3 regions of the Brochothrix thermosphacta DSM 20171 genome follow, and region 1 is predicted to be linked to each of the others. Evidence: riboswitches for the same ligand, from Rfam matches in the RefSeq annotation. Region 1 holds a riboswitch; each other region holds the start of a gene.
The links. Region 1 has a riboswitch for S-adenosylmethionine ahead of metE (5-methyltetrahydropteroyltriglutamate--homocysteine S-methyltransferase). Riboswitches for the same ligand answer to the same signal wherever they lie in the genome.
Positions count from the first base shown of each region.

Region 2: another riboswitch for S-adenosylmethionine. It lies ahead of V6S17_RS02690 (methionine ABC transporter ATP-binding protein); the one in region 1 lies ahead of metE (5-methyltetrahydropteroyltriglutamate--homocysteine S-methyltransferase).
Region 3: another riboswitch for S-adenosylmethionine. It lies ahead of metK (methionine adenosyltransferase); the one in region 1 lies ahead of metE (5-methyltetrahydropteroyltriglutamate--homocysteine S-methyltransferase).

Region 1 covers NZ_CP145608.1:2,122,483-2,127,655, forward strand. The annotation lists gene V6S17_RS10610 (PTS transporter subunit IIC) at 1-780, opposite strand, end outside; SAM riboswitch class I at 1,035-1,144, shown strand; gene metE (5-methyltetrahydropteroyltriglutamate--homocysteine S-methyltransferase) at 1,274-3,559, shown strand; gene V6S17_RS10620 (aminotransferase class I/II-fold pyridoxal phosphate-dependent enzyme) at 3,580-4,683, shown strand; gene V6S17_RS10625 (trans-sulfuration enzyme family protein) at 4,680-5,173, shown strand, end outside.
Region 2 covers NZ_CP145608.1:506,419-511,591, forward strand. The annotation lists gene V6S17_RS02670 (FtsW/RodA/SpoVE family cell cycle protein) at 1-518, shown strand, start outside; gene V6S17_RS02675 (arsenate reductase family protein) at 758-1,111, shown strand; gene gcvH (glycine cleavage system protein GcvH) at 1,141-1,521, shown strand; gene V6S17_RS02685 (thioredoxin family protein) at 1,588-1,899, shown strand; SAM riboswitch class I at 1,973-2,079, shown strand; gene V6S17_RS02690 (methionine ABC transporter ATP-binding protein) at 2,173-3,195, shown strand; gene V6S17_RS02695 (methionine ABC transporter permease) at 3,192-3,869, shown strand; gene V6S17_RS02700 (MetQ/NlpA family ABC transporter substrate-binding protein) at 3,892-4,707, shown strand; gene V6S17_RS02705 (MetQ/NlpA family ABC transporter substrate-binding protein) at 4,900-5,173, shown strand, end outside.
Region 3 covers NZ_CP145608.1:1,120,799-1,125,971, reverse strand. The annotation lists partial or broken gene V6S17_RS05795 (uracil-DNA glycosylase) at 1-439, opposite strand, end outside; gene metK (methionine adenosyltransferase) at 526-1,722, opposite strand; SAM riboswitch class I at 1,875-1,983, opposite strand; gene V6S17_RS05785 (NUDIX domain-containing protein) at 2,052-2,546, opposite strand; gene yidD (membrane protein insertion efficiency factor YidD) at 2,649-2,921, shown strand; gene V6S17_RS05775 (ATP-binding cassette domain-containing protein) at 3,238-3,855, opposite strand; gene V6S17_RS05770 (DUF1430 domain-containing protein) at 3,857-5,173, opposite strand, start outside.

The DNA.
Region 1 (5,173 bases):
GATAAGATTTGGAAATTGTACTTTTGGAGTAATTAATCCTTGTGCAAGATTACCACCTAAATCATTTTGTCGGAAAGACATTACCGTAAATCCAACAAATTGTGCTGTACAACCTATCAATGCAGCAGCTGATGATACTGGGTCTAATTGTAATGCAATTGCCAGTGCTGCTGAAGATGCTGGCGTCATTAACAAAATACTCCAGACTAACGCTATAACACTTGAACCAAATAGTGGAGACACAGTAATTGATTGTGCCATAAAACCACTTAAATCGACTAAAAGTGGTGTAGTTACTGCTGCTAGACCTAATCCGGCTACGCCCCCCACAACAACTGCAACAAAAGGAATAAATACCATATCTAAAATCGTTTTACCTGTTAACCATAAACCCACTAACGTTGCAATTATCCCTGCTAAAACTGCTGATATTGGTTGCCCTGAGACGAAGACCAAACCTACTCCACCTGTTGCAGCATTGGCACCTTCCACAAAATGTACGGCAGCACCACCTACTGTTGCTGCAATCATTGAACTAAATACCACTAATGTATTTCCCTTAAGTTGATAAGCGATTGCCACACCAAATGCTGGTGCTAATAGTGACTTAGCGATTGTTCCGATACCAATAAAAGCTGGCCAATTAAGAAAACCACCTATCGTTTCAATTAATAAACCAATTCCTAACATTACTAAAACAGCGTTAGCTACTCCCGCCGATACACGATAAACATAATCGATAAAACGCATATTTTCTTCTTTCATTGTTTCTGTTTTCATAAAAAAACACTCTCCCTTTAAATGAATTATCTGACAATTCCGATAATATGCTTTTTAGTATACTCCTATTTGCATTAGTAATATAGACCTTTTTACAATTGGAAACACTTACATTGATATCACTTTTTTATGATTGCCTTATTACTAATCTATTTTTAATATTGGTAACATTTAGAATATTCTAAATTATTGTTGACTTCTGAAAATAACAAGTGTAATATCAGTATCAATAACATTCACAAATTCATATACAACTCTTATTACGAGTGGTTGAGGGACTGGCCCTATGACACCCGGCAACCTTTCATTTCGATGAAAAGGTGCTAAATCCTGCAAGGAATCTTTTTTCCTTGAAAAATGAGAGAAATCGAGCACATCATTTATTGCAGCTACGATTCGCCTCTCTATAGTTTTTTATAGAGAGGCTTTTCTTTTGGGACGGGGTTTGTTAATTGAAGTGAGGTTATCATTATAAATTGGAGAGGAATTGATCATTATGACAGTCAAAAGTTCAAGTTTAGGATACCCACGTTTAGGAGAAAAAAGAGAATGGAAGCGCGCGTTAGAAAGCTATTGGAATGATGGTTCATCGAAAGAAGAGTTACTTGCAACAACTAAAGAATTGCGTTTAGCAAGTTTACAAAAACAGGCGGATGCAGGTATTGATAAAATTCCATCGGGAGATTTTTCACTATATGATCATGTTTTAGATACTTCAGTGACATTGGGAATTGTTCCTGAACGTTTCAAATATACAGATGGTGAAGTTCCATTAGAAACTTACTTTGCAATTGCCCGTGGTAACAAAGATGCCGTTGCTTCTGAAATGACTAAATGGTTCAATACAAATTATCATTACATCGTACCTGAATTAGACAATGCAAGACCTCAATTAACTTTTAATCGCCCCTTATTTTATTATAACGAAGCAAAAAATGAGTTAGGTTTAGAAACTAAACCCGTTATACTTGGCCCCATTTCATACTTAAAACTTGCAAAAGGTTATGAAGAAGATCAATTTGAAACACTGCTTACTGCTCTTATTCCTGTCTATGTACAGATTTTCGCTGAATTAGAAGCTGCTGGTGTTCAAACAGTTCAATTAGACGAGCCTTATTTAGTGCTTCTTACAGATAAAAAAGAATTGAACTATTACAAAAAATCTATCGCTGCTTTCAAAGAGGCTGCCCCATCAATTCAATTGATTTTACAAACATATTTCGAACGCTTAGATCATTACGAAGCGATATTAGAATTACCAGCAGACGGTTTTGGGATTGATTTTGTGGCAGATCACGGTGATAACTTACGTTCACTTTTACAATTTGGTTTCCCAAAAGATAAGATATTAGCTGCTGGAATTATTGATGGACGTAATGTATGGCGTTCTAATCTTAAAGATAAATTAGCCTTACTGACTTTAATTCAAGCAAACGTTCCTGCTGAACGACTTATTATTCAACCTTCATCATCACTATTACATGTACCAATTACAGTCGCACATGAAACCACCTTCGAAAAAACATTAGTAAACGGCTTAGCTTTTGCTGATGAAAAATTACATGAAATTGTTCTATTAACAAAGGCTGTTCGTGATGGTGTATCATCTATTCAAACAGAATTGGATGATAGTTTTGAAAAATACACAGCGTTACAAAAAGCTGACTTTAGAAATAATCAAACGGTTGAAGCTGAATTAACTAGCATCCAAGGTGAAGAAGTTAATCGTGCGCTTCCTTACGCTGAAAGAATTTTATTACAACATGAAGCACTTAATTTGCCACTATTACCTACAACTTCAATTGGTAGTTTCCCGCAATCAGCTGTTGTCCGTCAAAAACGTGCGGCTTGGAAAAAAGGTAATCTCACAGAAGCTGACTACCGTTCATTCATTAAAGAAGAAACTGAACGTTGGATTGATATTCAAGAAGGTCTTGATTTAGATGTTTTAGTTCATGGTGAATTTGAACGTACTGACATGGTTGAATACTTTGGTCAACAATTAAGCGGCTTCCAAGCAAGTACATTTGGTTGGGTACAATCATATGGTTCTCGCGCAGTGCGTCCACCACTCATCTTTGGTGACATTGCCTTCGAAAAAGAAATGACTGTTGAAGAAACCGTTTATGCACAATCCCTAACTGAGAAACCAGTCAAAGGAATGTTAACAGCTCCTATCACAATTTTAAACTGGTCTTTTGTTCGTGATGACATCACGGTAGATAAAGTTGCCAACCAAATTGGTTTAGCATTACGTAAAGAAGTACTCGCATTAGAAAAAGCTGGTATTGGTATCATCCAAATCGATGAGCCTGCTTTAAGAGAAGGGTTACCTTTGAAAGAAGAACGATGGAAAAAGTATTTAGATGCTTCTGTTTATGCTTTTAAATTAACTACTGCTGGTGTTAAAAACGAAACACAGATTCATACACATATGTGTTACGCCGAATTTGACGACATCATTGATACTATCTCAGCCCTAGATGCAGATGTTATTTCAATTGAAACATCACGAAGTCATGGTGATATCATCGAAGCATTTGAAGTCCACACTTATGACAAAGAAATCGGGTTAGGTGTTTATGATATTCATAGCCCTCGGGTTCCTACTGCGGAAGAAATCAAACAAAATATCTCTCGTGCATTGCAAGTGTTTCCACCTGAACAATTCTGGATTAACCCTGACTGTGGTCTTAAAACACGTCATGAATCTGAAACAATCGATGCGTTAAAAACAATGGTCGATGTTACAAAAGAAATTAGAAAAGCCTATAACTAATACTCACGGAGGCGATATCAATGGGACATCACATCGACACTTTTTTAGCTCAGATTGGTAATAGAAATGACGAAAAAACAGGTGCAATTACAACACCGATTTACTTATCTTCAACATATGCCCATCCTGCATTAGGAGAATCAACGGGCTTTGATTATACAAGGACTGCGAACCCCACACGTTCTGTCGTTGAGGAAGCTTTAGCTAAACTGGAGGGCGGCTCATTTGCCGTCGCTACTAGTTCTGGCATGGCAGCTATTCAACTCGTTATGTCATTGTTTAAAACAGGCGATCATATCATCACTTCACATCACTCTTATGGTGGTAGTTTACGCTATTTTGATTTATTAACAGCTCAACAAGGTATAACCTTTAGCTTTTGGGATGATTTGAACAGTGATATATCTGCATTGATTACTCCTGAAACGAAAGCAATTTGGATTGAAACACCCACCAACCCTTTAATGTTGGAATTAGACATCGCTGCGATTGCTAAAATTGCGCATAAACACGATATATTAGTTTGTGTCGATAACACATTTTATACACCACTATTACAACAACCGCTTCAACTTGGGGCAGATATCGTTGTTCATAGTGCAACTAAATATTTATCCGGGCATAACGATGTCCTAGCAGGGGCTGTCATTTGTAATGACGATGCCTTAGCGAAAACACTAGGCGCTAACCTCAATACAACAGGTGCTACACTGGCACCTTTTGATTGTTTTTTACTCATCCGTGGACTCAAAACATTAGCTTTAAGAATGGCAAAACATCAAGAAAATGCTCAGGCTTTATTCAACTATCTAAGTACTCACCCTAGCATCGAACAAGTCTACTATCCTGGCCAAGGGGGCATGCTTAGTTTTTCAATTAAAGATGCCTCAAAAGTTGGGCCATTGCTTTCATCCTTAACTGTTTTTAGTTTTGCAGAAAGTCTTGGGAGTGTGGAAAGTCTTATTACCTATCCATTAACGCAAACACATGTGGATATGTCTGCTGAAGATTTAGCAATTTGTGGGATTGATGAACATCTTTTACGCTTATCTGTGGGTATCGAGGATAGCGCTGACTTAATTGCTGATTTAAAGCAAGCACTTGAAAGTGAGGAATTGTTATGACAGATTCAATCCAAACACAATTAATTCAAGCAACAACACAAATTGATCCAACTACAGGTGCTATCGTCGCTCCGGTTCACCATACAAGTACCTATCATCAAACAAGTGTTTCTGAATTTGGCAAATTTGATTACAGCCGTTCTGGTAACCCTACACGCGAATTATTAGAGACTGCAATCGCTGAACTTGAACACGGCACTCGTGGCTTTGCTTTTTCATCAGGTATGGCGGCTATTTCAGCAGCTTTATTAACGCTATCTCATGGTGACCATCTTGTCATTGCTCAAGATGTTTATGGTGGAACGTTCCGTTTTGTAACACAACATTTACCACGTTACGGGATCACTGCTACTTTTGTTGATCCTCAAGACTTGGATGCTGTTGTTGCCGCTTTTACACCACATACAAAAGTTCTCTATCTCGAAACGCCTTCAAATCCAACACTTTCAGTGACTGATATCTCTGCAGCAGCAGAATTAGCGCATCAACA
Region 2 (5,173 bases), 950 kb from region 1:
CTGCAGATTCAGATGGTTACCAATTAATTCTAGCGATGCAGGCAATTGGGTCGGGTGAAATTACGGGTTATAAAGGCACTAATGGTATGACAAATATCCCTGAAGGACACACAGATATGATTTTTGCGATGATTAACCACCATTGGGGGTTTATCGCAGGTAGTATTGTCATTGCATTATTTTTCATCTTAGTGTATCAAATTATTGGAACAGCACTTGACTTGAAAGATGAATTTTATTCAATTGTTTGTACAGGTGTAGTCATGACTATCATGTTCCATGTTTTGGAAAATGCGGGAATGACAATTGGTTTACTGCCGATTACAGGTATTCCACTGCCATTTATAAGTTATGGTGGTACCTCACTGGTTGTTAACTTGCTGGGAATTGGCGTCATTATGTCGATGCGTTTTAACTCAAATAATTCAATGTTCTCTAAGGAAGATAAAGAAAAAGATATTCCTACCTATGATGTAAAACAGAAAAAGAAAAATAAGCGGGCTACAAATAAACAGTAAGCCGTTTTTGAAACGTACTTCTTATTTAATTCGAGTGATGAATTTAATAGGGAGTACTTTTTTTATGAAGAGAGCTTGTTAGCTAATTCAATAGAAAGCGTTGAGAGTCTTTGATAAAAGTACAGTTTAAATACTGTTATAAAAAAAATAAGAATTATGGTAAAGTTTAGTTGTCCAAATAGTAAAAATCATCTATTATTAAGATATAAAGAGAATTCAAAAAGAGTGAGGGATAGTAAATGATTAAATTTTATCAATACCCGAAATGTACCACGTGTAAAAAGGCTTCAAAATGGCTGACAGATAACGAGGTGCCCTTCGAATCGGTGAATATCGTTGAAAATACACCCACAGCATCTGAATTAAAAGAGGTTTACAAAAAAAGTAAGCTACCGATTAAACGCTTTTTTAACACAAGTGGACAAAAATACCGTGAACTGGGTTTGAAAGATAAAGTTGATCAAATGACAGATGATGATATTTTTGCACTTTTAGCAACAGATGGCATGTTGATTAAACGTCCATTAGCCTTTGATGATGAAAAAATAACACTTGGATTCAAAGAAGATAATTATGAGAATTATTGGAACTAAAAATAAATAGATAAAGGGAGTTTTTTATTATGACAGATTATCAATCATTCAAGTACACTGAAGAACACGAATGGGTAAAAAAAGACGGTGCTAATTATTTTGTGGGAATTTCATTACATGCACAAGATGAGTTAGGTGATATTGTTTTTGTTGAAGTACCAGAAGTTGATGATGTCTTAGCAAAAGGTGATTCATTTGGTAGTGTTGAATCCGTTAAAACAGTCTCTGAACTCTATGCTCCTATTGGTGGGAAAGTTGTTTCTGTCAATGAAAAATTAGAAGATGAACCAGAAACAGTTAACCAAGATCCTTATAACGAAGGTTGGATTGTTGAATTTACAGATGTAGATGAAGCAGAATATAATGCGTTGTTAAGTTATGAAGAGTACGAAGCATTTATCAAAGAATAGTTAGTCATTAAAAACGCATGATGAGGTTCATCATTGCGTTTTTTTATATTAAGGGAGTTAATAATTATGAAAGAATGGTCTACGACTGAATTTAAAGCAGCGATACTTTCAAAAAGTGCGTTTGCGGTGCTGTTTTATACACCAATGTGCGGTGGGTGCCAGTTGGTTGAACGGTATTTACATTTTGCTGAAGCGGCAATGCCAGAAGTGCAAATTGTAAAAATGAATGTCAATTATTTACCAGAAGTGATAGCTAAATATGAGATAAAAAGTGTGCCGAGTATCTATGTTTTTAGTGACGATATGGCGGGTGAAAGGTTATCTGCCATTGATAATGTTACTCGTATTTACGAAGGATTAGAAAAACTTCGAAATTAAAGCAAAAAAGGAATTGACTTGTGCTATTATTCCGCCTATAATAACTATTAACAAGTATAACTTTATATGATATTTCTTATCAAGAGTGGTGGAGGGACTTGCCCGACGAAACCCAGCAACCCCATGAGAGTGGACGGTGCTAAATCAAGCTAAGTAAGTGATTACTTAGAAAGATGAGAAGCGGGCTATTCCTTTGTAGACGTTTCACATCTTTCTGAATTTCAGAAAGATGTTTTTTTATGCTTAAAGAAGGTTAAAGAGAGGTTGAAGTGAATGATTAAATTAGATAATGTCAGTAAAACATTCGAAACACGAAATGGTGCAGTCAATGCAGTTAAAGACGTTAATTTAGAAATTAATGAAGGTGAAATCTTCGGAATCATTGGTTATTCTGGTGCGGGTAAAAGTACTCTTATTAGAATGTTTAATGGATTGGAAGCACCGACACAAGGTGCTATTCATATCAATGATGTCATGATTTCTGATGTCAAAGGTGCAGCATTACGTGCAGCTCGACAAAAAATTGGAATGATCTTCCAACATTTTAACTTATTATGGTCACGAACAGTAGCTGAAAACATTGCTTTTCCACTAGAAATTGCTGGTGTCAAGAAAGCTGAACGTGAACGACGTGTCGCAGAACTCATTCACCTTGTAGGCTTGGATGGACGTGATAAATCATATCCTTCTCAACTGAGTGGGGGACAGAAACAACGTGTTGGTATTGCAAGAGCTTTAGCAAATGATCCTGATGTGTTACTTTGCGATGAAGCTACAAGTGCTTTAGATCCACAAACAACAAGTGAAGTTTTAAATTTACTGACAGATATTAATAAGCGCTTGGGACTTACAATCATCTTGATTACCCATGAGATGCCTGTTATCCGTAAGATTTGTAATCGTGTAGCGGTTATGGAAGGCGGAGAAGTAGTTGAATTAGGGGATGTATTATCTGTTTTTCAAACACCACAACAAGAAATTACTCGTCGTTTTGTTTCACAAGCAACAGATGATACAGCGACTGAAGAGGTGGAACAACTCCTTATTGAGACTTACCCAACAGGGTTGTTAGCACGTCTCGTGTTTAATGCTTCACAGGCAACTCAACCGATTATTACCGATTTATCTAAAAAATTCAACCTTGATATTAGTATATTACATGGGTCAATCACACAAACACAAAATGGTTCATATGGGTTCTTATTTATCCAAATTGTTGCAGAACAAGAACAGATAACACAAACAAAAGCGTACCTTGAAGAGATTGACGTTAGAATGGAAGTGATTCGTTCATGAAAGATTTATTAGTAAAATGGTTTCCTAATGTAATATGGCCTGAAGTTTGGACCGCGACGCAGGAAACGCTTATTATGACAGTGATTTCAATTGTATTTATTTTTGTTCTCGGTATTTTACTCGCGTTGTTGCTATTCTTAACACGTGATCAAGACAATTTAATCATTAAAAGTATCAATGGTGTGTCAGCAGCTTTCGTTAATATTTTCCGTTCGATTCCATTTATTATTTTAATTGTGCTTATCATGCCATTTACAAAAGTTTTGATAGGTTCTGTTATAGGAACCGCTGGTGCATTACCAGCTTTAATTATTTCAGCAGCACCATTTTACGCTCGTCTCGTTGAAATTGCCTTTGTAGAAATTGATAAAGGTGTAATAGAAGCAAGTCGTGCGATGGGTGCCAGTACATTTACGATCATTCGTAAAGTACTATTGCCAGAAGCGCTTCCTGCAATTATTTCAGGTTTGACAGTGACGACGATTTCATTAATTGGTTATACCGCAATGGCTGGTGTAGTTGGTGCAGGTGGATTAGGAAACATGGCTTACTTCACTGGTTTTCAACGTTCTCAAAATGATGTAACATTCGTCGCAACAGTCATTATTTTAATTTTAGTTTTCATCATCCAATTTATTGGCGATCGTGCCACTAACAAAATTGATAAACGATAACATATAAAAGGGAGAGTAACTTATGAAAAAAATTATTTTTGGACTATTAACAGCAGCAATCGTTTTAACTTTAGCAGCTTGTGGCAGCAATGATGCAAAGGATAAAGAGACAAAATTAGTGGTGGGGGCATCTAACGTTCCTCATGCAGAGATTCTAGAAAAAGCAAAACCTATCCTTAAAAAAGAAGGCATTGATTTAGAAATTAAAAAATACCAAGATTATATTTTACCAAACAAAAATCTAGCTGATGGCGAATTGGATGCGAACTACTTCCAACATATCCCATACTTAGACCAATATAATAAAGACAACAAAACAGATTTAATCAACGCTGGTAAAATTCATATCGAACCGTTCGGTATTTATTCAGAAAAATATAAAAAAGTTTCAGATATTAAAGAAGGATCAACTATCCTTATTAGTAACAGTACAGCTGATCAAGGTCGTATCTTAATGTTATTAGAAAAAGAAGGTCTTGTTAAAATTAAAGACTCTGTGAAAGATAAAGTAACAGCAACTATCAATGATATTGATAATGTTAAAAAATTAAAATTCTTAAATCAAATTGACCCAGGTTTATTGGCACAAGCCTATAAAAATAATGAAGCAGACTTATATGCTATTAATACCAACTATGCAATTGATGCTGGATTAAATCCCCAAAAAGATGCGCTTATCTTAGAGGATTCAGATTCGCCGTATGCTAATATCGTTGCTATTCGTAAAGAAGATAAGAACAATAAAAATATCAAAAAGTTGATTGATGTATTACATTCAAAAGAAATTCAAAAATTCATCGAAGATAAATACAATGGTGCAGTACTACCGACAAACTAACTATCAGATTTAATAGAGAGTAATCTATGTTATTACAGCTTGTTTGTCTAGTATATCGCCGGGTACAAGAACTATTGAATAGAGCGAGGCAATACTATGTCTCGCTCTGTTTTATATAAAATTTTTACAAAGTCAAAAAGATTGAATATTCGGATAGTTTGATTGGGAAAACAATAAAAGGGGGAAATGAAAATGAAAAAGATTATTTTGGGGTTAGTAAGTGTTATTTTGTTAGTGGTATTGGCAGCATGTGGAAATAGTGAAGCGGGTAAAGACAAAGAAAAAGAGACGACATTGGTAATTGGAGCATCTAATGTACCGCATGCAGAAATTTTAGAGAAGGCAAAACCTATTCTTGAAAAAGAAGGCGTGAAATTGGATATTAAGAAATATCAAGATTACATTTTACCAAACAAAAATTTGGCGGATGGCGAAATAGATGCGAACTATTTCCAACACATTCCGT
Region 3 (5,173 bases), 1.0 Mb from region 1:
TAAATGTTTCCCACCCTTGCTTTTTATGAGAATGAGCTTGGTGGGCTTGTACAGTAAGTACCGCATTTAATAACAATACACCTTGTTTTGCCCACGATTGCAAACTTCCATCTGTTGGTGTTGTAACCTTCAAATCATCTGCTAGTTCTTTATAAATGTTTCGTAAAGATGGTGGTAATGGCCTTCCACTTTTCACTGAAAAACTCAGCCCTTCTGCCTGACCCGGTCCATGATAAGGGTCTTGTCCTAAAATGACCACACGCACGTCTTCATAGTTGGTTAGTGCTAAGGCGTTAAAAACCTCTTCTTTTGGTGGATAAATTGTTTTTGAAGCATATTCTTTTTCTAAAAAACGGGTGAGTTGTTTAAAATAATCTTTCGTCATTTCTTGCTCTAAAACGGTCTGCCAATAACCTGACAACTGCTGTTGCTCAAACATTTAACGTCAGCTTCCTTTCGCTTTAAACATCAAAAATCTCTGACCACAACAACACTAAATCATGTGCGTGACAGAGATTTTAAATTTTATTTCAGTGCATCTTTCAACGCTGTAATACGATCTGTTTTCTCCCATGGTAAATCAAGATCTAAACGACCAAAGTGTCCGTAAGCTGCCGTTTGGCGGTAGATTGGACGACGAAGATCAAGCATTTTAATAATACCTGCTGGTCGTAAATCAAATGTTGCATTCACGGCATCGATTAACTCATCTTCAGAGTATGAACTTGTTCCGAAAGCATTAACTGAAATTGATACAGGTTTTGCGACACCAATTGCATAGGCAATTTGTACTTCTACCTTATCAGCCAAACCAGCTGCTACGATGTTTTTAGCAACGTAACGTGCAGCATAAGCACCTGAACGGTCAACTTTTGTAGCATCTTTCCCAGAAAAAGCACCACCACCGTGACGAGCATAACCACCGTAAGTGTCGACAATAATTTTACGTCCTGTTAAACCACAATCACCTTGTGGTCCACCGATAACGAATCGACCAGTCGGGTTGATGAAATATTTTGTTTCATCGTCAAGTAATGCTGCAGGAATCACTTCGTCAATAACGAGTTTACGCATGTCTTCATGGATGGTTGATTGCTCTACATCAGGATGATGTTGAGTTGAAATAACAATGGTATCTACACGTGCAGGTGTACCATCTTCGTTATATTCAACCGTTACTTGTGTTTTTGAGTCTGGTCGTAAATAATCAACAATGTTTTCTTTACGCAATTTTGCAACGCGGCGTGCTAATGCATGTGCTAATGAAATCGGCAACGGCATCAATTCTTCTGTTTCGTTAGTTGCAAACCCAAACATCAAACCTTGATCGCCTGCTCCAATTGCATCAATATCTTCTTCAACAATTTCGCCATCACGACTCTCTAACGCAACATCTACACCTTGTGCAATATCACTCGATTGTTCATCGATTGCTGTCAATACAGAACACGTTGACGCATCAAAGCCGTACTTCGCTCTTGTGTAACCAATCTCACGGATTGTTTGACGAACGACTGCAGGAATATCAACGTAAGTGCTCGTTGAAATTTCACCTGCGACTAAAACGATTCCTGTTGTTACTGTTGTTTCGCAGGCAACACGTGCCATTGGGTCTTTCTCTAACATCGCATCCAAAATTGCATCTGAAATTTGATCTGCCATTTTGTCTGGATGTCCTTCACTTACAGATTCTGATGTGAAAAGACGACGGTTTTTTGTCATGTTAAATCCTCCATTTTTTATCATGCATCGATTTAGAAACGCTATAACCTCTTATGCAATCGTAAAAAAGTGGCAATAAACTGCATTAAAAAACCTTTTCTCACTAAAAAGAGAAAAGGTCCTAATAGCATACTTATAGCTATACCTTTTTTCTCTTATCGCTCAAGATACCTTTGTATCTTGCCACAGGTTAGCACCTTACACCTTAGTGTAGGCTGCTGGGTTTCATAGGGCCAGTCCCTCAACCACTCTTGATAAGATTCATAATTGTTTCATCATGATATATTTTGATTATCTCAAACAAACCTTGTCTTGTCAATGAAATTAGACTAATGTTTGATGATTTCCTTCGCTTTATTCCAAAGTAATTCCATTCCGGCATCTTTCATATAAAAACTCAATGAAGAGGTCTCCAATTGAAGGTATTCTGCTTCTGTTAATAAGTGCACACCGCTCGTTTCATAGTCTTCAGGCAGTGGTGCTTCTTCGTATGTTGCCATCTCTATTAAAAAAGCGCGTTTAATCACTCGACCACGTTTTTTATCTTGAAACTCGTAATCAGCTAAAAAGGTCCATTTATCTTCACTTTTCAGATGCACACCTGTCTCTTCCCATAATTCACGGACAACAGCTTGCTCGACAGTTTCATCAGGATCTATTTTTCCTCCGGGAAACTCAATTCCACGAACGATATTTTCAGTCATAAGCCAATGACCTGTTTTAATGTAAGGTATCACTAAAATATCTTTCACATCAGTGCCTAATTGGTTTTTTTCGAAAGTCATTTGTACTTTTCCACCTGTTAAATCAGTATATTCTATCATAGTTCATTCCCCTTTTTCTTCAATCAGCAATCATATCTAGCGTCTTACACCGTATTTTAGTATACAATGGAGCTAGATGAATTAATTGAAAGGTTGATTGTTTTGAAACAGATATTATTGTTCCTTATTAAGTGTTATCGCAAGTTAATATCACCCTTGTTCCCACCTAGCTGTCGTTTTTATCCGACTTGTTCAACTTATGGATTAGAATCCATTGAAAAATTCGGTGCCTTTAAGGGTAGTTATCTTGCCATAAAACGAATACTTAAGTGCCATCCTTTTCATCCTGGCGGAGTTGACATGGTGCCAGATGAATTTTCACTCCGTACGAAAAAAGCACATGATCATCATTCGTGTGATCACACACATAAATAATTTCTACCACTGTTCATTATAACAAAGTTTTTTAAATGTGCTAATATTTGATTCTTTTTTGTAAGAATAAAGCCTTTTTATAGCTTTACTTAGGTGTTATGGTAGTATCTCTCGTAAAGAAATAGGCGTAAGTGAAAATTTAATCCTATCATACAAAAAAAAGAGAGTGCAGGATTAATCTGCACTCTTTTTTATTTTTTTCTAATTGTTATATAGCTATCTGATAAGAATGTTGGATTGTATATTAACAGATTGATAGTAGAATAACGGCACTGAATGATTTAAACAGCTATTATTAATAGTTACCGGTTAAACACTATAAATGAACTGTTTTTGTCGCCAATTTTGCCATGTATGAGTCATGAGTAACTAATACAATTGTGCAACCTTTTGTATGCAAGTCTTTTAAGAGCTTAAATACAAGTTCACGATTTGCTTCATCCAAGTTACCTGTCGGCTCATCTGCAAATAACCAACGCGTTTTTTTAGCAATCACCCGAGCCAAAGCAACACGTTGCTGTTGTCCACCACTTAACTCATAAATGTGTTGTTTCTCATAATTTTTCAATCCCACTTTTGCTAAAGCACTTGAAATAATTTGTGAGTGTTGTTGTTTACCCTTTTTTGCAAGTGCGATACTGATATTAGCAGCAACTGTTTCTTCTTCAATTAAGCCATAATTTTGAAATAAATAAGCATATGAATCACGTTTCAACTGTCGCGTTGCTCGACGAGACAAATTCATTTCCCCATTATGTTTGAGTATTCCGCTACTCGGTGCTTCCAACAACGATAAAATATTCAACAAGGTTGTTTTTCCTGAACCGCTTCTTCCTGTTATGACTACAAAGTCGCCTTCTTCTATTATTAACGATAACGGTTGTAATACAACCTTGTTACCGAATTTTTTTGTTAATTTTTGCGTTTCAATCACATTAACTCCCCCTCTTTAAACTTTTAGCTAATTGACGTTTTTCAAACAAACGATGGAAGCCATAGACTAAAGCAAATTCAAGCATAACGTAGCATAAAAAACTACATATTATGACCATTTTAGTTGTTAACAACAAGACAGCAAACAATAAACCATTTAAGATAATAAGCAACCTTAAAAACGGGTAGTGCATCTTCCAATAATTGTAGCCGTGACAATACGTAATGACAATTCTGCGCTGGTATCTCCTAAAATAAAGTGCCGTTAGCGTATACGTTAATAGTAGTGAACTGCCGATAAGCAGCCCTAAAAAGAGCGCTAATTTCGCTTTATTTTCATTCAAAAGTTGAATTATAAAGCCTTTACGATTATAAACCGAAGCGACACTACGAACCAATCCTTCTGTTTTAGATTTTTGAATCGCTGGAAAAATGGTGGCATAGGGGTCACCTTTTGCTTCAAAATAGACGTTGCCAGAAAAATACCAACTGTAATCTAACGGAGTTATATTACCTGTTTCAATTGTGGCAAAGGCATTCGGAAGCAATAGTGGGATACCATTACCATACGAAAAATAGTCGTTGTCATCGTCAATGTAAATTAAATTCACACTTAAATCAGCCGCTTTCTCAGTCGTTCGTGGTAAATCTAAAAAATCATTGTAATAATCCATCACATCAATTCGACTCGACACAAAATCTTCTAAAAAAATCTTTTTGATTTCTGCTTCGCGCACTTTAAACTTTTGTGGTACAAGTACGTTTCGCACTCGTTTATCCCAATTGACTGCTGCAACAATATCTTCATACTGAATACTCCCTTTAAGCGGATGTCGTTTCAAATAGTTAAGATCAAGTATCACTTTACGTTCATCTGGATTAATAAGACTGACATCTTTTTCTGCTAAAAAGGCTTTTTCATCAACACCATCGTCAAGTTTAAAATCATTGGACGCCATTAAATAGCCACCTAGTGGTTGCATTGCTTCATACAGTTTTTTTAATTTTTGCCCACTTTTTGCACTAATAGCACGATTTTCTTGCCCAACATAACTTTGCTCTGGTGTATAAATACCGCGCATTTTCTTCCAATCAGCTGTTTCTTCTAAAGCAGATGTTAACATTGCTTGATTACTGACGTATACATGCACGAGCCCAGCAATTAAAGTTAAAAAACAAATTTTCAAACACAGATAAAGGATAAAAAGTCTCTTTACTGGACGTTTTCCTTTGACACTATCTAAGGCTTGTTTATCGAATAACACGGTTAAACCAATGATTACTATACTACTGAATAAAATAAGAACTGCGGTGAAACT